DNA from 3 places in the Klebsiella planticola genome. Region 3 is predicted to be linked to each of the others. Evidence: predicted binding sites of a transcription regulator. Region 3 holds the regulator's gene; each other region holds the start of a gene.
The links. The regulator sigma-54, encoded in region 3, starts transcription at its own class of promoters, with help from an activator protein. The targets are predictions, from matches to a motif close to GTTGGCACANNTTTCGCTNT.
Positions count from the first base shown of each region.

Region 1: MC50_RS21340 (branched-chain amino acid ABC transporter substrate-binding protein) is a predicted target of sigma-54. The motif match lies at 6,384-6,403, and genes of this name have one in related genera.
Region 2: glnA (glutamate--ammonia ligase) is a predicted target of sigma-54. The motif match lies at 1,534-1,553, and genes of this name have one in related genera.

Region 1 covers NZ_CP026047.1:4,453,432-4,461,655, reverse strand. The annotation lists gene MC50_RS21370 (DeoR/GlpR family DNA-binding transcription regulator) at 1-82, shown strand, start outside; gene MC50_RS21365 (NAD(P)-dependent oxidoreductase) at 158-1,036, opposite strand; gene MC50_RS21360 (ABC transporter ATP-binding protein) at 1,297-2,013, opposite strand; gene MC50_RS21355 (ABC transporter ATP-binding protein) at 2,010-2,885, opposite strand; gene livM (high-affinity branched-chain amino acid ABC transporter permease LivM) at 2,882-4,168, opposite strand; gene MC50_RS21345 (ABC transporter permease subunit) at 4,179-5,093, opposite strand; gene MC50_RS21340 (branched-chain amino acid ABC transporter substrate-binding protein) at 5,193-6,251, opposite strand; gene MC50_RS21335 (glycoside hydrolase family 10 protein) at 6,964-8,224, shown strand, end outside.
Region 2 covers NZ_CP026047.1:1,789,085-1,797,308, forward strand. The annotation lists gene glnA (glutamate--ammonia ligase) at 37-1,446, opposite strand; gene typA (ribosome-dependent GTPase TypA) at 1,825-3,648, shown strand; gene MC50_RS08665 (GntR family transcriptional regulator) at 3,859-4,569, shown strand; gene MC50_RS08670 (sugar phosphate isomerase/epimerase family protein) at 4,577-5,557, shown strand; gene MC50_RS08675 (MFS transporter) at 5,663-6,931, shown strand; gene MC50_RS08680 (DeoR/GlpR family DNA-binding transcription regulator) at 7,019-7,822, opposite strand; gene MC50_RS08685 (sugar kinase) at 7,862-8,224, opposite strand, start outside.
Region 3 covers NZ_CP026047.1:1,166,295-1,174,518, forward strand. The annotation lists gene kdsD (arabinose-5-phosphate isomerase KdsD) at 1-150, shown strand, start outside; gene kdsC (3-deoxy-manno-octulosonate-8-phosphatase KdsC) at 165-731, shown strand; gene lptC (LPS export ABC transporter periplasmic protein LptC) at 728-1,303, shown strand; gene lptA (lipopolysaccharide ABC transporter substrate-binding protein LptA) at 1,272-1,817, shown strand; gene lptB (LPS export ABC transporter ATP-binding protein) at 1,824-2,549, shown strand; gene rpoN (RNA polymerase factor sigma-54) at 2,597-4,030, shown strand; gene hpf (ribosome hibernation promoting factor) at 4,053-4,340, shown strand; gene ptsN (PTS IIA-like nitrogen regulatory protein PtsN) at 4,413-4,901, shown strand; gene rapZ (RNase adapter RapZ) at 4,947-5,801, shown strand; gene npr (PTS phosphocarrier protein NPr) at 5,798-6,070, shown strand; gene mtgA (monofunctional biosynthetic peptidoglycan transglycosylase) at 6,132-6,857, opposite strand; gene elbB (isoprenoid biosynthesis glyoxalase ElbB) at 6,854-7,507, opposite strand; gene arcB (aerobic respiration two-component sensor histidine kinase ArcB) at 7,740-8,224, opposite strand, start outside.

The sequences.
Region 1 (8,224 bases), 2.2 Mb from region 3:
TGACCGTCTCCCTGACGATGCGCAAGCGTATCAGACCGCCGGGATCCAGATTATTACACTGGATGAAGATGCCCTTCCCTGAACATCCCTCCACTGGTCCTACGTTAAGAGCGCGGCAGTATCACACCACCTTCACGTCGACCTCTGCACTTCGCGCTTAGTACCCGCTTGTCGGCTGTCCCGCCAGCCAGGCATACACCGATGCCAGGTCACGATCGGCATACCCCTCATCGGCGGCTTCATCCCAGCAGTCGGCGATAGTGGCCAGGATCGGCAACGGCGTATCTTCCGCCGCGTCGAGCGCCAGCCGGGCATCTTTCAGCGCATGGCTGAGCTGCATCTGCGGAGTAAAATCATTCGCCGCGATCATCTCCAGCTTGGCTTTCACATAAGGTGCCGCCAGCGGGCCACCGTCAAGCGCGCCCCAGAATGCTTCTGGAGTAAAACCTAATTTCGCCGCCAGTAACGTACTTTCTGCCACCCCTTCCATCATGGTGATCAGCCAGGCGTTCAGTACCAGCTTCATTTTCTGACTGTTGCCGGCGTCGCCAAACCATTGTGTGCCGCGCGCAATCGCGGCAAAGACGCTCTCGGCCTTCACGCCTCGCTGACGATCCCCGCTGGCAAGCACCAGAATTTGCGCATTCTCCGCCGGTTTTTTGGTTCCCGACACCGGCGCATCAAGGTAGACCATCGATGGGCGAAGCGATGCCAGCAGGTCAACGGCCTCCCGTGTTTCTTCGACGCCAATCGTCCCCATCTGGCAAAAAACGGCGTCTGGCTGGCAAACCGGAGCCATTTCGCGGATCGCATTCCGGGTTGCTTCACCATCGGTCAGTACCGACAGAATCACCTCCGCCGACGCCGCGGCCTGTTGAGGGGTCGCGTGACGGATTAATCCGCTGGCTATCAAATCCTCACCCCGCTCAGGGGTACGATTCCAGCCGTGAACGGTGAAGCCTTTTTTTAACAGATTGCTGGCAAAAGCATGCCCCATAGCGCCGAGCCCAATAACGGCAACAACCGGTAAGTTCATTCCATTTCTCCCGCGTTAATTTCGCACCTGCATAGCGTCCCGGGCGGCAAACCGTCCGTCCAGGTGACGTCGGTAGCGCGCTAACCGGGTAAAGTGCATTCAGTATGCCCGTATCGGCGGAATAAAGGCCAGCACGTTTATCGTCTTTATCCTGCAGAAATCAGTGGCTTGCCCTGGCGAGAAAAACAAACGCCGGCGGGAAATGGCCGGCGGATGGGAACGGGTTGCTTTTAATGGTTAAACAGTGACGCTGTCACTTATCAGGCCACGCCGAGATAGGCATTTCTCACCTCCGGGTTGTTCAGCAGCTCCCTGCCCGTTCCGCTTAATTGAATCTGGCCATTCACCATGACGTAGGCGCGGTCAGACAACTTCAGCGCATGATGCGCATTTTGTTCCACCAGAAACAGCGTCATGCCCTGCTGCGTCAGCTCTCGCAGGATCTGGAATATCTGTTTGACCACCAGCGGCGCCAGTCCAAGACTGGGCTCATCCAGCAGTAACAGTTTTGGCCGGCTCATCAAGGCGCGGGCAATGGCCAGCATCTGCTGCTCGCCCCCCGATAACGTCATGGCGCGTTGCGCCCGTCGCTCTTCAAGACGAGGAAAAAGCTGATACATGCGCGCTTTGTCCTCATTCTGATAGCGGCTGCCCACGGGAATGGTCCCCATCAGCAGGTTTTCTTCCACCGTCATATCGGCAAAAATCCGTCGCCCTTCCGGCGCCTGGGCAATACCGTTACTGGCAATAAAATGGGTAGACCGTCGGCTGATATCCTCGCCGCGATAGCGAATCTCTCCTGCGGCGATGCGTGGCTGGCCAAAAATAGACATTAACAGCGTGGACTTCCCGGCGCCGTTGGCGCCGATCAGCGCCACCGTCTCTCCTTCATTCACCGTTAAGGAGACCTGTTTCAACGCCTGGATCTGGCCATAGAACACATCCACCTGACGAAATTCAAGCAACGGTTGGCTCATTCGGCAAGCTCCTCTTCATCCGTCCCCAGATAGGCCGCGATCACGCTGGTATTTGACTGAATCTCCTTCGGTTCGCCGCGGGCGATCACATCGCCATGATCGAGCACGATCACGTGATCGGAAATCTCCATCACCATCCCCATGTCGTGTTCAATCAACAATACCGTCACGCCGTGATACTGGCGCAGGAAGCGGATAATCTTGCTCAGCGCCTGGGTCTCAACGGGATTAAGCCCCGCCGCCGGTTCATCCAGACAGATCATCTCTGGCCCGGTACACATCGCGCGGGCAATCTCCAGCCGCCGCTGCTGCCCGTAGGAGAGCGTTCCCGCCAGCAGGTTAGCGCAATCCGCCATACCGACCACCTCCAGCCAGTAGAAGGCCCGATCCAGCGCCCGGTTTTCGGCGTTTCGATACCCGCGGGTATTTATGATCCCGGCGAGTAAATTACGATTTACCTGCATATGCTGGGCCACCAGCAGATTTTCAATCACCGACATCTCACGAAACAGCCGGATATTTTGAAAGGTTCGTGCCAGCCCCGCCCGGTTAACCAGATGCGTCCCACCGAACATTTTGTAATACAGTCGCGATCCCAGCGCGGCTGGATGGAGAAAATCCGTCGGATGAAGCTTTTGTCCCAGTACCTGAATCACGTCGGTGATCCGCGAACGGGCATGCAGCCTGATCGCCCCGCCGGTTGCCCGATAAAACCCGGTCAGACAGTTAAACACCGTGGTTTTCCCCGCGCCATTAGGGCCAATCAGCGCGGTAATCGACCCTCTTTTGACCTCAAGATTGACATCATTGAGCGCTTTAATGCCGCCAAAATGCATCATCAGATGCTCAACCTGCAAAATATTGTCATTCATGGCGCCACTCCCTTCCGTACCGCCACCCCCGTACGACTGGTACGCACCAGCCCACGCGGCCGCCAGATCATCATCAGCACCATCAGTACGCCAAACAGCAGCACCCGATATTCGTCGAACCCCCTGAGCAGTTCCGGGGCCACCGTCAGGACAAACGCTGCCAGCACCACCCCCAGCGTCGAGCCCATTCCCCCCAATACCACGATGGCCAGAATCAGCGCCGACTCAAAAAAGGTAAACGAGGTCGGGTTAACAAATCCCTGATAGGTGGCAAAAAAGACCCCGGCAATTCCTGCCGTAGAGGCTCCCAGCATAAACGCCGAGAGCTTCACCAGCACATGGTTCAGCCCCATAGCCCGACAGGCTATCTCATCTTCACGCAGCGCCTCCCATGCGCGGCCGATAGGCATTCGCGTCAGCCGGTGCTTAATAAACAGCACCAGCAGGACCACCAGGCAAAGCACGGCGTAGATAAAGATAAATTTGAGGTTGGGGTTATAGCTGATGTGCAGAAACTCGTGGATCGGCACCCCGCCGTCTTTTGCCCGCCGGCCAAACTCGAGGCCGAACAGCGTCGGCGCCGGGACGGATACCCCATTCGGTCCGCCGGTAAAACTGACCCAGTTATTCAGCACCAGACGGATAATTTCACCAAAGCCGAGGGTGACAATCGCCAGATAATCGCCATGCATTCGCAGCACCGGAAATCCCAGCAGCGCACCGGCCAGCGCCGCCATAATGGCGCCTGTCGGCAGCATTGCCCAGAATCCCAGCCCCAGATACTGATAACCCAACGCCAGCCCGTAGGCGCCAATGGCATAAAAGGCCACATAGCCCAGATCGAGCAGGCCCGCCAGCCCGACCACAATATTCAGCCCCAGTCCCAGCAGGACATAAATCAGCCCAAGAATCGCGACCGTCAGCAGATATTTCGTGGCGATGATCGGGAACAGGATGGCGAGGAGCGCCAGCAGCGGAATGACCCAGCGCAGCCGCGAACGATAACCGGCGGGTCTCACGTATACGCCATCATTCGTTCCTTCAAAGCGGGCAAGGAACTGGCGACCGCTGCGACTTTGCAGCATCAGACTGAGCAGCAGTCGCCCGATCATCACGATGCCAACCAGTATCAACACCCGCTGGGTTGACAGATTGTAACTGTAACCTTTCAGCACAATGCCCACGATCGGGCCAAATACGATAAGCGCACACAATCCGGCCAGGATGCTGTCGATCAGGCAGCGCCTGATATCCACTCCTGGCTTACGGGACACTTCAGCCATGTTTGACCCCTTAAACCTTGGCAACCATCGGGCGACCCAGCAGCCCTTGCGGGCGGAAAATAAGGATCGCCACCAGCAGCGCGAAGGAAAAAACATCTTTATAATCCGAGTTCACCAGCCCGGCGAACTGCGCTTCGGCTACCCCCAGCAGTAAACCGCCGAGCATCGCGCCGGGTAGCGAGCCGATCCCCCCCAGCACGGCGGCAGTAAAGGCTTTGATGCCGATGATAAAACCGATATAGAAATCAAAAGTGCCGTAGTTCATGGTCACCAGCACTCCAGCCAGACCGGCCATCGCCGCGCCTATGACAAAAACCAGCGAGATCACCCGATCGGTATTAATCCCAAGGATGGCGGCCATTCGTCGATCCTGCTGCGTCGCCCGGCAGATACGACCGAGCCGGGTATGCTGGATTATCCAGGTCAGGACGATCATGCCTACCAGCGCCGCGACGAGGATAAAGATTTTGGTCCAGGTGATTTGCACGATGCCGTCGCCAACCTCAAAACGCAGTACGCCGGAGAGCAGCGTCGGGATCCCCTGTTGATTGGGACCCTGGCTGATTTGTACGTAGTTCTGCAGAATAAGCGACATACCGATAGCCGAAATCAGCGGTGCCAGGCGGGTCGAGTTGCGCAACGGCCGGTAGGCGATACGTTCGATAGTCCAGCCGTAGACCCCGGTCACCACAATGGTGAAGACCAGCGTGCCGAAGATCAGCAAAGGAAAGGAGTGAATCCCAAATCCGGAGAGCAACGCCAGCCCGATAGCGCACAGATAGGCGGAAATCATGTACACCTCGCCGTGAGCGAAGTTAATCATGCCGATAATGCCGTACACCATGGTATAGCCGATGGCGATTAATCCATATACGGCGCCTAGCGTCAGCCCATTGATCAATTGTTGTAGAAAGAACGCTTCCATAGACACCATCCTGCCGGTAAACGGGCAGCGAACAGCCTGGCGCACCGCCGCTGCCTTTTCGCGAATAGCCCCTTGTGAAGGGGCGGAAAGTTCTGGCGGTTAGAGCTGGTGATATTTGCCTTTATCATCCCACTTATAAACCACGTAATCCGATACCTTCAGATCGCCCTTGCCATCCCAGGCTTTTTTGCCCATCACGGTATCGACGCTGTGGTTTTTCAGCCATTCGCTGGCTTTGGTGTTATCGGCTCCGACGGCATTATAGGCTGCGGCGATCGCCTGGATCGACGCGTAGGCATACAGGGTATAGCCTTCCGGTTCGAAACCGCTGGCGCGGAATTTTTCAATGACGGCTTTCCCTTCCGCAATGGTGCGCGGATCCTGACCGAAGGTCATCAGCACGCCGTCAGTGAACTGCGGGCCGCCGGCAGCGGTCACCAGCTCTTCCGTCACGATACAATCGCCGGAGAAGAATTTCGCCTGTACCCCCTGTTCCCTCATCTGACGAACCAGCGGGCCGGCTTCCGGATGGCAGCCGCCGAAATAGACCACGTCAGGCTTCAGCGCGCCAATTTTGGTCACCAGCGCGTTGAAGTCCTTCTCGCCTCGGGATAGCCCCTCGTACAGCACCTCTTTCGTCCCGCGTTTCGCCAGCGCGGCGCGGGTGGCATCCGCCAGCCCCTGGCCATAGGTATCTTTATCGTGGATCACGGCGATTTTCTTCGCCTTTAGCACATCCAGCATATAGTTCGCCGCAATAGCCCCCTGCTGGTCGTCGCGACCGCACATGCGGAACATATCTTTCATCCCGCGTTCGGTGATTTGCGGGTTCGTCGAGCCCGGGGTGATCGTCAGAATACCGGCCTCGTCATAGACCTCTGAGGCAGGCATGGTGGATGACGAACAGAAATGCCCCACCACGGCGGAGACGCCGGACTCATCGACCAGACGGTTCGCCACGGCGACCGCCTGTTTGGGTTCACAGGCATCGTCCCCCTGAACCAGCACAATTTTTTCGCCTTTAATTCCTCCCGCCGCATTAATATCCGCCGCCGCTTGCGAGGCCCCTTTCCAGTACTGGGCGCCATAAGTCGCATTCGGCCCGGTAAACGGTCCGGCAACACCAATCTTCACATCCGCCTGTGCGTAAAATGCCATGCTCATACAACCCGCAATCGCAAAATGAAGAGTCAACTTTTTAAGTTTCAGAGACATTCGATATTCCTCAGCGATTTATAGCCTTGCGCCCTGTAATGGCGCGGAAAATATCAATTACTGTTTGGTTTGCCGAAGGCTGACACTGTGCCGTCACGGCCGGGGTGGAAGAAGCAAAAATCCCGCCAGGGAGAAATGGCGCGTCAGATCGCTTAGTGATGGATGGCAATAACGCGTGATAACAACGTTACCGCCTCCGGCTGACGTGCATTTCTGTACGAGTCAGGAGGTCTGTTGCCATCACGTGGCGAGTCGGGAACTGCGGCGTCCATATCGACCAGCGAGCTAAACATAGTTGCTCTTTGCACTCGTTGCGCACTGCCCTGGTGCAAAAGTGCGAAAATGATCATGAGAGTGAATAATTTTGTTGCGGTATTGTGAACAATATAACAAGACGTGCGAGAAGCGGCGCGTTAACGGGGATTCCGCGCTATGGACTCATAGCCCACTCTTATGATTTCCATCGTGCAGGAGGAGCTCACTTCCGGGAAAAGGAGGCGATAACGACCCGACGCTGTCGCGGCGTAGTTAACCGCCAGGGCCCGCCCTGCCAACATAACAGCAGGTCAGACGCGGGGAATACACACACTGATTGACTTGAATTCGAATCGTAGGAGAATGCATCTTCACGCAACGGCCTATAACGATGACGAATATGATTTTCTGCTCTCGTAGCGTCCCTGTTTTCTTTAAAGCGACCCTGTCCGCCGCGGCGGTGGCCGCCGCGCTGCTGTTGGTTAGCTGTTCCGGCAAACCGCCCGCCTCTCTGGTGACTCCGCTTCCCCCGGCGCTGAAACAGCCCCATTTACCCAAAACCCATGAGCCGGTACGCGGCGTCTGGCTGACAACGGTGTCTCGTCTTGACTGGCCGCCTGTCGCTTCGGTGACGATTGGCGACCCAGCGGTTCGTATCCGCCAGCAGCAGCAAGCGTTGACCGATAAACTGGATAAGCTGCAAAGCCTCGGCATCAATACCGTCTTCTTCCAGGTCAAACCGGATGGCACCGCGCTGTGGCCGTCAAAAATTTTGCCCTGGTCCGATATGCTGACCGGCCATATCGGCCAGGATCCGGGCTACGACCCGCTCCAGTTTATGCTCGATGAGGCCCATAAACGCGGTATGCGGGTCCATGCCTGGTTTAACCCCTATCGCGTCTCGGTGAATACCCGGCCAAAAACCGTCAGCGAACTCAACGGGACCCTCTCGCAGATCCCCGCCAGCGTTTTCGTGCTGCATCGTGACTGGATTCGTACCGCCGGCGACCGCTTTGTCCTCGACCCGGGGATTCCGGAAGTGCGCGACTGGATAACCAGCATCGTTGCCGAAGTGGTGGAACACTACCCGGTTGACGGCGTGCAGTTTGATGATTATTTCTATACCGAATCGCCGGGTTCCGCGCTGAACGACACCCAGACCTACCGGAGATATGGCCAGGGATACGCCTCCAAAGCGGACTGGCGGCGACACAATACCCAGCAGCTGATTGCCCAGGTGTCACGCACCATCAAACAGCTCAATCCCGATATTGAGTTTGGCGTCAGTCCTGCGGGCGTCTGGCGTAACCGATCACACGATCCGGCAGGTTCCGATACCCGCGGCGCGGCGGCGTATGATGAGTCTTACGCCGACACCCGCAGCTGGGTTCAACAGGGCCTGCTTGACTACATCGCCCCCCAGCTGTACTGGCCCTTTGCCCGTGATGCGGCCCGCTATGATGTGCTCGCTAAATGGTGGGCCGACGTGGTGAAACCGACCGGTACCCGGCTGTATATCGGCGTGGCGCTGTATAAAATTGGCGAGCCGTCGAAAAATGAGCCCGACTGGATGGTCAACGGCGGCGTTCCGGAACTGAAGAAGCAGCTGGATTTGAACGAATCGATGCCGCAAATCCAGGGGACGATTCTGTTCCGGGAGA
Region 2 (8,224 bases), 620 kb from region 3:
CGCCACAACACGGAATACCGGGGATTTACAGCAAAATCAGACGCTGTAGTACAGTTCGAATTCAACCGGGTGCGGAGTCATGCGTACGCGGTCGTTTTCTTCAATACGCAGGGCGATGTAAGCATCGATAGCGTCGTTGGTGAACACGCCGCCAGCCGTCAGGAACTCACGGTCAGCGTCCAGCGCGTTCAGTGCTTCTTCCAGAGAGCCTGCAACCTGTGGGATCTCTTTCGCTTCTTCCGGCGGCAGGTCGTACAGGTTTTTGTCCATCGCTTCGCCCGGATGGATTTTGTTCTTGATACCGTCAAGGCCAGCCATCAGCAGTGCTGCGAAGCACAGGTACGGGTTAGCCGCCGGGTCCGGGAAGCGCACTTCGATACGGCGTGCTTTCGGCGAGGTGACTACCGGGATACGGATGGAAGCGGAACGGTTACGGGCAGAGTAAGCCAGCATGACCGGTGCTTCGTAACCCGGGACCAGACGCTTGTAGGAGTTGGTGGTCGGGTTTGCCAGGGCGTTGATCGCTTTAGCGTGCTTGATAACGCCGCCGATGTAGTACAGCGCTTGTTCAGACAGGCCTGCATACTTGTCACCAGAGAACAGGTTAACGCCGTTCTTGGACAGAGACATGTGGCAGTGCATACCGGAACCGTTGTCGCCGAACATAGGCTTCGGCATGAAGGTCGCGGTTTTACCAAAACGGTGCGCCACGTTGTGCACAACGTATTTGTAGATCTGAATTTCGTCCGCTTTTTTGGTCATGGTGTTGAAACGGGTAGCGATTTCGTTCTGACCCGCGGTAGCCACTTCGTGGTGGTGAGCTTCAACAACCAGGCCCATCTCTTCCATGATCATACACATGGTGGAACGGATGTCCTGAGAGGAGTCAACCGGCGGAACCGGGAAATAACCGCCTTTCACGCCTGGGCGGTGACCTTTGTTACCACCTTCGTATTTGGTGGAGGAGTTCCATGCGCCTTCGATGTCGTCGATAGCAACGTGGGAGCCGGAGATAGAGGCGCCGAAACGGATATCGTCGAACAGGAAGAACTCAGGTTCTGGCCCGAACAGAACGGTGTCCGCCAGACCGGTAGAGCGCAGGTATTCTTCCGCGCGTTTGGCGATGGAGCGCGGGTCACGGTCGTAGCCCTGCAGCGTACCTGGTTCCAGGATATCGCAGCGGATGATCAGCGTCGGTTCTTCATAGAACGGGTCGATCAGCGCAGTGGTCGCATCCGGCATCAGAACCATGTCAGATTCGTTAATACCTTTCCAGCCACCAATCGAGGAGCCATCAAACATTTTGCCTTCTTCGAAGAATTCGGCATTTACCTGATGAGAAGGAATTGTGACGTGCTGTTCTTTACCTTTGGTATCGGTGAAGCGCAGATCGACAAACTTCACTTCGTGCTCGTTCAGCATCGTCAAAACGTGTTCAGCGGACATACTTAAACTCTCCCGGATTGGTCATTGTCGTCGTGGTAACGAAAACTTTTTAACTGCTTAATGTGGCGTTGTTGCCTTAAAAAATATAAAGCGAAATCTGTGCCAACTTTTAAATTGCCCCCAAAAGGCGTTATCATGCACTCCATCGTGCAAAAGGGCTGCACCATTATGAATGCATTGCACCAATATAGTGCAATTGTGTGAACATTGGGCACTATTTTGGTGCAATTGACCTTGAATAACCCTTTTAACGCTCCGTGAAAGCGATCACAAAGAAACTCTGCAATACTTGTTTGTGGAGGATGTTTGTGATCCTGTTTTGTACTGCGATTAATCCGTGTACAATAACGCGCTATTTCTAATGCCTGAGGCAAAGTTGTGATCGAAAATTTGCGTAATATCGCCATCATCGCGCACGTTGACCATGGTAAAACTACCCTGGTTGATAAGCTGCTGCAGCAATCCGGTACGTTCGACGCGCGTGCCGAAACTCAAGAGCGAGTGATGGACTCCAACGATTTGGAGAAAGAGCGTGGGATTACCATCCTCGCGAAAAACACCGCCATTAAATGGAATGACTACCGTATCAACATCGTTGATACCCCTGGGCACGCCGACTTCGGTGGTGAAGTTGAGCGTGTAATGTCCATGGTTGATTCCGTTCTACTGGTTGTTGACGCAATGGATGGCCCAATGCCGCAGACGCGCTTCGTAACCAAGAAGGCATTTGCTCATGGCCTGAAGCCCATTGTTGTCATCAACAAAGTTGACCGTCCTGGCGCGCGTCCTGACTGGGTTGTCGATCAGGTATTCGACCTGTTCGTTAACCTCGACGCTACCGACGAACAGCTGGACTTCCCGATCGTTTATGCTTCTGCGCTGAACGGTATTGCGGGTCTGGATCACGAAGATATGGCTGAAGATATGACTCCGCTGTATCAGACTATCGTCGATCGTGTTCCGGCACCGAACGTTGACCTTGATGGTCCGCTGCAGATGCAAATCTCCCAGCTGGATTACAACAACTACGTTGGCGTCATTGGCATCGGCCGCATCAAACGCGGTAAAGTGAAGCCAAACCAGCAGGTCACTATCGTTGATAGCGAAGGCAAAACCCGTAACGGTAAAGTGGGTAAAGTTCTGACCCACCTGGGCCTGGAGCGTATCGACAGCGATATTGCTGAAGCGGGCGATATCATCGCGATCACCGGTCTGGGCGAACTGAACATCTCTGACACCATCTGTGATCCGCAGAATGTTGAAGCGCTGCCGGCGCTGTCAGTCGATGAGCCAACCGTCTCCATGTTCTTCTGCGTTAACACCTCTCCGTTCTGTGGTAAAGAAGGTAAGTACGTTACCTCTCGTCAGATTCTTGACCGTCTGAACAAAGAGCTGGTGCATAACGTGGCGCTGCGCGTTGAAGAAACTCCGGATGCTGATGCATTCCGCGTTTCCGGTCGTGGTGAACTGCACCTGTCGGTTCTGATCGAAAATATGCGTCGTGAAGGTTTCGAAATGGCGGTTTCCCGTCCGAAAGTTATCTTCCGCGAAATCGACGGCCGTAAACAAGAGCCGTTCGAAAACGTAACGCTGGACGTTGAAGAGCAGCATCAGGGTTCTGTCATGCAGGCTCTGGGTGAGCGTAAAGGCGACCTGAAAAACATGAATCCAGATGGCAAAGGCCGCGTACGTCTCGACTACGTGATCCCAAGCCGTGGCCTGATCGGTTTCCGTTCTGAGTTCATGACCATGACTTCCGGTACTGGTCTGCTGTACTCCACCTTCAGCCACTACGATGACATTCGTGCGGGCGATGTGGGCCAGCGTCAGAACGGCGTACTGATCTCCAACGGTCAGGGTAAAGCGGTTGCGTTTGCCCTGTTCAGCCTGCAGGACCGCGGTAAGCTGTTCCTGGGGCACGGTGCTGAAGTTTACGAAGGCCAGATCATCGGTATTCACAGTCGTTCTAACGACCTGACTGTAAACTGCCTGACCGGTAAGAAACTGACCAACATGCGTGCTTCCGGTACTGACGAAGCAACGGTCCTGGTTCCGCCAGTGAAGATGACCCTGGAGCAGGCTCTGGAGTTCATCGATGACGACGAACTGGTAGAAGTGACCCCAACTTCCGTTCGTATCCGTAAACGTCATCTGACCGAGAACGACCGTAAACGCGCAATGCGCGGTGCGAAAGAAGATTAATTCCCGCTTCTTGTCGATGCCAGAACCCCGCCTTGATGGCGGGGTTTTTTTTTGCCCTGGCGCGATAGCCGCGCGTCAGTCAGCAGAGAGCCACTCGCTTTCCGAAGAGAGGCCGGTCACATTTATCCCCAAAGAATAACGGAGATATTGTTTTTTTTTTGCACGTCGGAGTAAGATTCATGAACTGGTTTAAACCAATTGGGTTAAACAATGACAACAAATCTGTCTACCGTCGAAAATGCGAAGGAAAAATTAGATCACTGGCTGAGGGAAGGGCTCACCGCGCCTGGCGGTAAACTCCCCTCCGAACGAGAATTAGGCGAACTGCTGGGGATTAAGCGGATGACCCTGCGGCAGGCGCTCCTCAGCCTGGAGGCGGAATCGAGAATCTTCCGTAAAGACCGGAAGGGCTGGTTCGTGACCCAGCCCCGTTTTAATTATAGTCCGGAGCTCTCCGCCAGCTTTCAGCGCGCCGCGCTTGAACAAGGTCGGGAACCCTCCTGGGGATTTATTGAAAAAAGCCGCACGGCAAATTACCCCGAGGCCGCACGACCGCTTCTTGCGACAGCGGCATCTGATGAACTGTACCTCATCACCGGTTGGGGGGCGCTGGAAGGGCATAAAGTGTTTTATCACGAAACCTTTATTAACCCGAATGTCGCTCCAGGGTTTATTGAACAGCTTGAAAACCAATCCTTCTCCTCGGTCTGGAAAAATGAGTACCAAAAGGACGTCGTAACCAAAAAGCTCGTATTTAAACCGGTCAGAATGTCCGGCGATATCAGTAAATTCATTGGCGGCTCTTCAGGTATGCCGGCCATTCTTATTGAAAAACACCGGGCTGACAGCGATGGAAATATCATTCAGATAGATATTGAATATTGGCGGTTTGAGGCGGTAGACCTCTTTATTAACTTGTAGGTACGTTATGTTAACTCAATACGATGCAGAAAAAATCCTCTCCCGTGTCGATAACCTTCCTCTTTATCTTCACGCCTATGCATATCATCTTAATATGCGGCTTGAGCGTATATTACCCGGCGATTTATTAGATATCGCCCATGAAAATAATCTACGCGGGGTGAAAATTCATGTTCTCGATGGTGAAACGCGCTCCTTAGGTAAAATGAGTGATGCTGAACTTGCCGCTTTTTCTGAAAAAGCACAGAGATTGCAGCTTGATGTCCATATAGAGACCAGTTCTTCAGATAAACAAGCGATCGACCATGTAACGCATATAGCATTAAAAACTGGCGCCAGCTCCGTCAGATTTTACCCTCGCTATGAGGGGCATTTACAAGATGTTCTGTCAAAAATCGCTCTTGATATCCAGTATCTGAAGGCACGTTATCAGGATAGCGGGCTGACTTTTACTCTTGAGCAGCATGAGGATCTAAAAAGCCACGAGCTGACCGCATTAATAGAGCAAAGCGGTATGTCTTCGCTCTCTCTGCTTTTTGATTTTGCGAATATGATTAATGCCAACGAACATCCGCTGCATGCATTAGAGGCGATGTCTCCGTTTATTACTCAGGTTCATATTAAAGATGCGTTAATTATGCCGCAGGATAACGGTCTCGGACATCAGGCCTGCGTCTCCGGCCAAGGGGATATGCCGTTTAAGGCGTTGCTCACCAGACTGATTTGCCTGGGCGACGAACAACCCCAGGTGGTCGCCTACGGCCTGGAAGAAGAAGTGGACTATTATGCCCCGGCATTCCGCTTTGCCGATGAAGGCGACAACCCGTGGATCCCGTGGCGGGAAATGAGCGAAACACCGTTACCCGATGCCTCACAGCTGGAAACCCGGTTATTGAAAGAAAAAGCGGATGCTCTTCAACAGTTAGCATTTGTCAGAACAACGCTGCAGGAAATAAAAAGTGAGGCCAGCTGCATTATTAACTCTTAATTTCAATCTCTGATTTTTAATTTTTTTGATATGCCACCCGTCAGGCGTGGTCAGGGTTCTTTTTCCTTTTAAAACTAAATGATTGTAAAATCATTAAGGAATTATATGCTCACAAAAAAGAAATGGGCACTCTTTAGCTTATTGACACTGTGTGGTGGTACGATTTATAAACTGCCTTCGCTAAAGGATGCTTTCTATATACCGATGCAAGAGTATTTTCATTTGACCAATGGTCAAATTGGCAATGCTATGTCTGTGAACTCGTTTGTCACGACAATTGGTTTCTTTCTTTCAATCTATTTTGCCGATAAATTACCGCGCAAATATACCATGTCCCTCTCGCTTATCGCCACCGGACTGTTAGGTATCTATCTGACAACCATGCCGGGATACTGGGGGATTCTCTTTGTCTGGGCACTATTTGGTGTCACCTGCGATATGATGAACTGGCCGGTATTATTAAAGTCGGTTAGTCGTCTGGGGAATAGCGAACAGCAGGGGCGGTTGTTTGGTTTCTTTGAAACCGGACGGGGTATTGTCGATACCATCGTAGCGTTTTCTGCGCTGGCGGTTTTTGCCTGGTTTGGCAGTGGCCTGTTAGGGTTTAAAGCAGGGATCTGGTTTTATTCTGTTATCGTTATTAGCGTCGGGATCATTATCTTCTTCGTGCTGAATCGGGATGATGATGAGGTGAAAACGACAGCCGTTGATCGCCCACAGGAAGAAAAGAAAAACACCAGTATGTCCTCCGTATTGAAAGATAAGACAATATGGCTGATTGCGGTCAACGTCTTTTTTGTCTATGCCGTCTATTGCGGGTTAACATTCTTTATTCCGTTCCTGAAAAATATTTATCTGCTGCCTGTCGCGCTGGTGGGGGCTTACGGCATTATTAACCAGTATTGCCTGAAGATGATCGGGGGCCCCGTTGGCGGGATTATCTCGGATAAGATACTGAAATCACCGAGCAAATATTTGTGCTACACCTTTTTTATCAGTACGGCTGCGCTGGTGGTCTTAATTCTGCTGCCTCATGAAAGTATGCCGGTTTATCTGGGAATGGCCTGCACATTGGGCTTTGGGGCGATCGTCTTTACTCAGCGCGCGGTCTTCTTTGCCCCCATCGGCGAGGCAAAGATTGCGGAAAGCCAGACCGGTGCCGCCATGGCTCTCGGTAGCTTTATCGGCTATGCCCCTGCGATGTTCTGTTTCAGCCTCTACGGCTATATCCTGGATCTTAATCCGGGCATTCTGGGGTACAAAATTGTCTTTGGTATCATGGCCTGCTTTGCGTTCTGTGGCGCCGTCGCCTCAGTATTGCTGGTGAAGCGGATTAGCCAAAGAAAGCGGGCGTTAGAGATCGCCAAGGCATAGAGCCGATTACATACCCTTACCTCGTTCGCTCAAAGCCGCAGATTTCTGCGGCTTTCTTACCATATCTCCCCGGCAGAAGAGGTTTTTTTACTCGCTGATATCCCGGGGGATATCCTTCTCGGCAATGACCAGTTCAACATTTTCCTCACTCATCAGCTGCTTAAATGAGTTTGGCGGCGGAGCATCGGTGAAAAATGCCCGAACTTTACGTGCGTTGCCGATGGAGACGGCTGCGGAGGCAGAGAATTTAGTATGGTCGGCAACTAATAGCGTATTACGCGCATGTTCAATCATAGTTTTGGCGACCTGAGCTTCATTGACATCGAATTCCAGCAGTGTCCCATCATGCTCAATAGCTCCAATGCTGGTGATTAAATAGTCCGCTCTGAACCCTTCAATAAAGCTCACCGCTCCAGGACCCACGATGCCGCCATTATGTGCACGTAGCGTTCCTCCTGGCACCATGACTTCAATATCCTGGTTTTTATACAAGATTTGTGCGACACGAAGACTGTTCGTGATGATGCGTAAATCATGGCGATTGAGCAACGCCCTTGCAACGGCTTCTACGGTTGTTCCTATCGTAATAAAAACGGTGCAACGTTCTGGAAGATAATCAGCAACGGCTTCCGCAATAGCTTGCTTTTCCTGAGTGAGCGACAGTTCGCGCTGCTCAAAGGCCGTATTCATGACGCTTGATACTCTTCCGGCTCCGCCATGATGACGGGTAATCAACCCTTGCTCACTCAGTTTACGAATATCCCGGCGGACAGTTTGCGTGGATACATCCAGCAGCTGCGCCAGTTCTTCGATATTCATGTAGCCTCGCTCCGCAATATAGTGAACGAGCTGATCGTGTCGTGGGTTACCGGTAATCTCGGTGATGCTCATGAATACTCCTGTACTCTGCCCCTGTAAATGTTCACTATTTTACGCATAAAGTGACAAAAATGATTCAGTTTGCTCACGATTAGGAATGCCTGCTCGACCTCCTGCGCGTGTGCATTTCATCGCTGCTACCGCGCTGGCAAAACGAATAGCTTGAATTGTAGGCATTTTTTCCGCTAACGCGAGGGCCATAGCTCCGTGAAAAACATCGCCAGCGCCGGTAGTATCGACCACATCCACAGAGAATCCGGGCTGTTGACACAGATGATCATCTGCAATCCATAAAGACCCTTCACTACCCAGAGTGACATATACCTGGCCATCAGTGTGTTTAGCGGCCAGATGCAAACCCAGTTCGGCGTTGCTTTGCCCAGTCATTCGTTCCAGACCTGGCGTAGAGAAAAC
Region 3 (8,224 bases):
GGCGGCATTCGCATTCGCCCCGGTATTCTTGCCGTCGATGCGCTGAACCTGATGCAATCTCGCCATATCACCTGTGTGTTAGTTGCCGATGGCGACCGCCTGTTGGGTGTGGTACATATGCACGATCTCCTGCGCGCAGGCGTAGTGTAAGTAAGGATAAAATAATGAATAATGCTGATGCTCTGCAGGAAACCTGCTACGGGCCAGTAAGCCCTGAGTTTATCGATCGGGCGGCGAAGATCCGTTTATTGATTCTCGACGTAGACGGCGTGCTGTCCGACGGTCTTATCTACATGGGCAACAGCGGTGAAGAGCTGAAGGCGTTTAATGTTCGCGACGGTTACGGGATTCGCTGCGCGCTGACCTCAGGTATTGAAGTCGCGATTATTACCGGACGAAAAGCTAAACTGGTAGAAGATCGTTGTCAGACGCTGGGCATTACGCACCTGTATCAGGGGCAGTCCGATAAACTGCTGGCATTTCGCGAATTATTGAGCAAGCTGGCCGTTCGTCCGGACGAAGTGGCCTACATCGGCGATGATCTTATCGACTGGCCGGTGATGGCCGAGGTCGGCTTAAGCGTGGCAGTGGCGGATGCGCACCCGCTACTGATACCGCGAGCGGATTATGTTACCCGCATCGACGGTGGACGCGGGGCGGTACGCGAAGTCTGCGATTTGTTACTATTGGCGCAGGGCAAGCTGGATGAGGCCAAAGGGCAATCAATATGAGTAAAACCAGACGTTGGGTTATCATTTTACTATCGCTGGTCGCGCTTATTCTGATCGGCCTGAATCTGGCGGGTACGGACGATACCATTCAGCAAGAGATCGGTCCTGATGACCCGACCTATACCAGTGAACATACCGACACCGTTGTTTACAGCCCGGAAGGGGCGCTTAACTACCGCTTAATCGCTGAGCATGTGGAGTATTTTTCCGCCCAGGAAGTATCGTGGTTCACCAAACCGGTGATGACCACGTTTGATACCAACAAGGTACCCACCTGGTCTATCAAAGCGGATAAAGCCAAACTGACTAAAGATCGCATGCTGTATCTTTACGGAAACGTCGAGGTGGACGCGCTGAGCGCGGACTCTCAATTGCGCAAAATTACGACGGATAACGCCCAGATAAACCTGGTGACGCAAGATGTTACCTCTGATGACATGGTGACGTTGTACGGGACGACATTTAATTCCAGCGGCCTGAAAATGCGCGGAAATTTACGCAGCAAAACTGCCGAGCTGATTGAAAAGGTTAGAACCTCTTATGAAATTCAGAACAAACAAACTCAGCCTTAAGGTTGCGCTCGCCAGCGCCTTACTGGCCGCCAGCCTGCCGGCACTGGCAAAAACCGGCGATACCGATCAACCGATTCACATCGAATCCGATCAGCAGTCACTGGATATGCAGGGTAATGTCGTTACCTTCACCGGTAATGTCGTCGTCACCCAGGGGACCATTAAAATCAACGCCGATAAGGTGGTGGTGACCCGTCCTGGCGGTGAAAAAGGTAAAGAAGTGATCGACGGTTACGGTAATCCGGCAACCTTCTACCAGATGCAGGACAACGGCAAGCCGGTGAAAGGCCGCGCGCAGAAAATGCACTATGAATTGCAGAATGATTTTGTGGTGCTGACCGGCAACGCACACCTGGATCAGCTCGACAGCAACATTCAGGGCGACAAAATCACCTATCTGGTGAAAGAGCAGAAAATGCAGGCGTTCAGCAATAAAGGCGGACGCGTGACGACGGTTCTGGTTCCTTCGCAGCTGCAAGACAAAAGCACCAACCAGCAAAAGAAGGGTAACTAATTCGTTATGGCAACATTAACCGCAAAGAATCTCGCCAAGGCGTATAAAGGCCGCCGCGTGGTGGAAGATGTCAGTCTGACCGTCAACTCTGGCGAGATCGTTGGCCTCCTCGGGCCGAACGGCGCCGGTAAAACCACGACCTTCTACATGGTAGTCGGCATTGTACCGCGCGACGCTGGCAACATTATCATCGACGATGAAGATATCAGCCTGCTGCCGCTGCATGCCCGCGCGCGTCGGGGTATCGGCTATCTGCCGCAGGAAGCCTCCATTTTCCGCCGCCTGAGCGTGTACGATAATTTAATGGCGGTGTTGCAGATTCGTGACGATCTCAGCAGCGAGCAGCGTGAAGACCGCGCGAAAGAGCTGATGGAAGAATTTCACATCGAGCATCTGCGCGACAGCCTCGGTCAGGCGCTGTCCGGCGGTGAACGCCGCCGCGTTGAAATCGCCCGCGCGCTGGCCGCTAATCCGAAATTCATTCTGCTGGATGAGCCTTTTGCCGGGGTTGACCCCATTTCCGTTATTGATATCAAACGCATCATCGAGCATCTGCGCGACAGTGGTCTTGGCGTGCTGATCACCGACCATAACGTCAGGGAGACGCTGGCCGTCTGCGAACGCGCCTATATCGTCAGCCAGGGTCATCTGATCGCCCACGGCACCCCGCAGCAAATCCTTGAAGACGAGCAGGTTAAGCGCGTGTATCTTGGGGAAGACTTCAGACTCTGATAGGGTAGAGGTTACAGACGTTTTAGCCGGAGATATTAGCCCTGAATATGAAGCAAGGTTTGCAATTAAGGCTAAGCCAACAGCTTGCCATGACGCCACAACTGCAACAGGCTATTCGCTTGCTGCAGCTGTCCACGTTAGAACTCCAGCAAGAACTCCAGCAGGCGCTGGAGAGTAATCCGCTGCTTGAGCAAACCGATCTTCACGAAGAGGTAGAAACCAAAGAGGTCGAGGACCGCGAATCGCTGGACACCGTCGACGCTCTTGAACAAAAAGATATGCCGGAAGAGCTGCCGCTCGACGCCAGCTGGGATGAAATCTACACCGCTGGCACTCCGTCCGGAAACGGCGTTGACTACCAGGACGACGAACTGCCTGTCTATCAAGGCGAAACGACCCAAAGCCTGCAGGATTACCTGATGTGGCAGGTTGAACTGACGCCGTTTACCGACACCGACCGCGCCATCGCCACGTCGATTGTCGATGCCGTTGATGACACCGGCTATCTCACCATTCGGCTGGAAGATATTGTCGAGAGTATCGACGATGACGAAATTGGTCTCGAAGAAGTTGAAGCGGTGCTAAAGCGTATTCAGCGCTTTGACCCGGTCGGCGTCGCGGCAAAAGATCTGCGCGACTGTCTGCTGGTTCAGCTTTCCCAATATGCCAAAGAGACGCCGTGGCTGGAAGAAGCCCGACTGATCATCAGCGATCATCTCGATCTGCTCGCCAACCATGATTTCCGCTCCCTGATGCGCGTCACCCGACTGAAAGAAGAGGTGCTGAAAGAAGCCGTTAATCTCATCCAGTCCCTCGATCCGCGCCCCGGTCAGTCGATCCAGACCAGCGAACCGGAATACGTCATTCCCGACGTACTGGTACGTAAGGTCAGTGGTCGCTGGGTAGTGGAGCTTAACTCCGACAGCATCCCACGCCTGAAGATTAATCAGCATTACGCGGCCATGGGCAACAGCGCGCGCAATGATGCAGACAGCCAGTTTATCCGCAGCAACCTGCAGGAAGCTCGCTGGCTGATCAAGAGTCTGGAAAGCCGCAATGATACGCTGCTGCGCGTCAGCCGCTGCATCGTCGAACAGCAGCAGGCCTTCTTCGATCAGGGTGAAGAGTTCATGAAACCGATGGTGCTGGCGGATATTGCTCAGGCCGTCGAAATGCATGAATCCACCATTTCACGCGTTACCACCCAAAAATATCTGCACAGTCCGCGCGGTATTTTTGAGCTGAAATATTTCTTTTCCAGCCACGTGAATACGGAAGGCGGCGGCGAGGCATCGTCGACGGCCATTCGTGCGCTGGTGAAGAAGTTAATCGCCGCGGAGAATCCCGCGAAGCCGTTGAGTGACAGTAAGCTGACCACCATCCTGTCCGAACAGGGTATCATGGTGGCACGTCGTACCGTCGCTAAGTACCGAGAGTCTTTATCCATTCCGCCATCTAACCAGCGTAAACAACTGGTTTGATACAACCGATAAGGAAGACACTATGCAGCTCAACATTACAGGACACAACGTCGAGATCACCCCTGCACTGCGTGAATTCGTTAATGCGAAGTTCAGCAAGCTGGAGCAGTTTTTCGACAGGATCAATCAGGTCTATATTGTGTTAAAAGTAGAGAAGGTGACGCAAATTGCGGATGCCAATCTGCATGTCAACGGTGGCGAAATCCATGCCAGTGCGGAAGGGCAGGATATGTATGCCGCTATCGATGGACTCATCGATAAGCTGGCAAGACAGTTAACAAAACATAAAGATAAACTAAAACAACACTAATTGTCCGGGCGCCGCCCTTGCCTGCTGCCGGCTTTCATCGGCGGCAGGCGAGGGGCGCGCTCAGGTGAAATTATGATGAACAACGATTCGGCTCTACAACTGAGCAACGTCCTTAACCAGGAATGTACCCGTAGCCAGGTTCACTGCCAGAGCAAAAAGCGCGCGCTGGAAATCATCAGTGAACTGGCAGCAAAACAGTTAGGTTTGCCACCGCAGGTGGTGTTTGAGGCGATCCTTACCCGCGAGAAAATGGGCAGTACCGGGATTGGCAACGGGATTGCCATTCCGCACGGCAAACTCGAAGAGGATACGCTGCGCGCCGTCGGCGTGTTTGTCCAGCTGGAGACTCCGATCGCCTTTGATGCCATCGACAACCAGCCGGTCGATCTGCTGTTTGCGCTTCTGGTCCCGGCTGACCAGACCAAAACCCATCTGCATACGCTGTCGCTGGTCGCAAAACGACTGGCGGATAAAACGATTTGCCGCCGCCTGCGCGCGGCGCAAAGCGATGAAGAGCTGTATGAGATCATCACCGAAGCAGGAAGCAACGATGACGTATAACGGCCGTCGCCCCCTACCCTTTATCGTACTGAGGAGAAACGGTACATGGTACTGATGATCGTCAGTGGCCGCTCAGGCTCGGGGAAATCCGTCGCTCTGCGGGCGCTGGAAGATATGGGCTTCTACTGCGTAGATAACCTGCCGGTAGTGCTGTTGCCTGAGCTGGCGAGATCGCTGGCCGACAGAAACATCTCTGCCGCCGTCAGCATTGACGTGCGTAACATGCCGGAATCGCCAGAGATCTTTGAACAGGCGATGAAAAATCTGCCTGAGGCATTTTCCCCTCAGCTGCTGTTCCTTGATGCTGACCGCAATACGCTGATCCGCCGCTACAGCGACACCCGTCGTCTGCATCCGCTATCAAGCAAAAATCTGTCGCTGGAAAGCGCGATTGACGAAGAGAGCGCCCTGCTGGAGCCGCTGCGTTCCCGCGCCGACCTGATCGTCGATACTTCAGAGATGTCGGTACATGAGCTGGCGGAAATGCTCCGTACCCGTCTGCTCGGCAAGCGCGAACGTGAGCTGACCATGGTCTTTGAATCCTTTGGCTTTAAGCACGGTATCCCGATTGATGCCGATTACGTCTTTGACGTACGCTTCCTGCCAAACCCGCACTGGGATCCGAAACTGCGTCCAATGACCGGTCTGGATAAACCGGTGGCCGCCTTCCTTGACCGGCACACGGAAGTTCACAATTTTATTTACCAGACCCGCAGCTATCTTGAGCTATGGTTACCGATGCTGGAAACCAATAATCGCAGCTATCTGACGGTGGCGATTGGTTGTACCGGCGGTAAACACCGTTCGGTCTACATTGCCGAACAGCTGGCTGATTACTTCCGCTCACGCGGTAAGAACGTGCAGTCTCGCCATCGGACGCTGGAAAAACGCAAATCATGACCGTAAAGCAGATCGTTGAAATCACCAATAAGCTGGGGATGCATGCCCGCCCGGCGATGAAGTTGTTTGAGCTGATGCAGAATTATGATGCGGAAGTCCTGCTGCGCAACGACGAGGGGACGGAAGCGGAAGCCAATAGCGTCATTGCCCTGCTGATGCTCGACTCTGCCAAAGGTCGGCAAATCGAGATTGAAGCCAACGGTCCGCAGGAAGTCGAGGCGCTGGCAGCGGTTATCGCGCTGTTCAACGCCGGTTTTGACGAAGACTAAGCATTCCCGCCTCTTCCCCGGCTGTACAACGCTGACCGGGGCTATTGTTTCTGTCGTGACCTCACTTCAGCTTGTTCGCCTGCATAAATCCTTCTCCGCCTAACTGACGCATCTGACGCAGGATCCACGCCTGCCGACTGCGGACATAGCCGGACGGCGCATCGGCGCGAAAGCGAATCGGGTTGGGTAATACTGCGGCCAGGAGCGCCGCTTCAGAAGCGGTTAACTTGCTCGCAGGCTTGTGAAAGTAGCGTCGGGATGCCGCTTCGACGCCGAACGTCCCTTCCCCAAATTCCGCGATATTCAGGTAGACGGTCAGAATCCGTTTTTTACTCCATACCGTCTCAATCCCTACCGTTAACCCTGCCTCCAGCCCTTTGCGCAACCAGCTGCGGCCATCCCACAAGAACAGGTTCTTCGCCGTTTGCTGCGAGAGCGTGGAGGCGCCGCGCACGCGGTTTTCCTGACGTTCATTGTGCGCCAGCGCTTTCTCTATCGCTGATACATCAAAACCCCAGTGTTCGGGGAATTTTTGATCCTCCGCAGCGATTGCCGCCAGCCCCATCCACGGCGAGATCTCGTCCATCCCGACCCAGTCGGAATGGGCGACATAATGAAAATCACCGCTCAGCCATGCGCCGATTTGTCGCTCGAGCATAACGGCTGAAAACGGCACCGGCAGTATGCTAAACAGCGCGATGCCACCTCCCCAAAAGGCTGTCGCAATCAGCAGAATGCGCAATAAAAAGCGTTTAATCATTCGCAACGGGGCCGAACGCACGCTCATTCAGTCAGAACCAGCACGCGAGCCACCAGCTTCTCAATCCCGCTTGCCGCTTCCGCAATGTTCTGCGCCAGCATCCAGGCCGGGGTCGTCACCACCTTATGCTCTTCATCGACGACGATATCATCGACCGGGCAAGGAACGTGTTCTGCCCCCATCTCTTCCACCACCTCAGCGGTATCAAGATCGGTGCCGATGGTTATCCGCAGCGGGATCGGGAAAATTTTTGGCAGCAGCGCCGGGGCGATACACATAAAGCCCAGGGGCTTGCCCGCTTCGTGCATCGCCAGCGTCAACGCCTTCAGGTCGCTATCGATCAGGCATTCGGCCCCTTGCGAGGCAAAATTGCTGAGGTTCTTCGCCGCGCCAAATCCGCCAGGGACAATCAGCGCATCCAGATCTTCCGCCCGGGCCGCCGCCAGAGGCTGAATATCGCCACGGGCAATACGCGCGGCCTCAACCAGAACGTTGCGGCTTTCGGCCATCGGCTCACCGGTCAGGTGGTTGATCACGTCCGTTTGCGCTTTATCCGGGGCGAAACAGAGGGCCTGTGCGCCGCTACGGGCGATCGCCAACAGGGTAATGACCGCTTCATGGATCTCCGTTCCGTCATAGACGCCACAGCCGCTCAATACCACGCCAATCTTTTTCATACTGCCAGCTCCTTAGTGCAACTTGCTGAAACCAGTCAAAAATTTTGATTTACACGCATTGCTTCACATATTTTACTGATTCACGTAACAAATTATTTAAGGTTTGCTATCTTAATGAGCGAGCAAACCAAATCCTCAGGTTGCGCTACGTAAAAATATCTCTAAAAATTCTGGCGCAACGACCAGTTCCCTGGTGTTGGCGCAGTATTCGCGCACCCCGGTTTATCCGGGGTCATTTTTTATGTGCCGCCGCAACCCATGCCTTCAGCACGGCCACATCGTTCTGCCACTCGGATTTCATCTCTTCCACCCATTCACCAACGTTATCCGACCACGCCGGCAGATCCGGAGTCTGAATCTGCTGTCCAAGCTGTTGAATATGCCGCAGGCCAATAGACCCCGCCGCGCCTTTAATTTTATGCCCTTCATCGACGATCCCTTTCTGGTCGCGAGCGGTCAGATTAGACTCCAGTACCGCCATATAGCCCGGCATCATCTTCTCAAAAACCGCAAGGCCATCGTTGATAAGCTTTGGCCCCACCAGCTCGATATACTGCTCAAGCATTGGGATATCCAGCACGGATGCCGATTTACTCACATCCACGGTCGGCATTTCGCACTCATCCTCTTCCGGCGAATCCCAGAATTTTTTAATCATAGCCGTAAGCGCCGGCACCGATAGCGGTTTACTCAGGACGTCGTCCATGCCGGCATCGA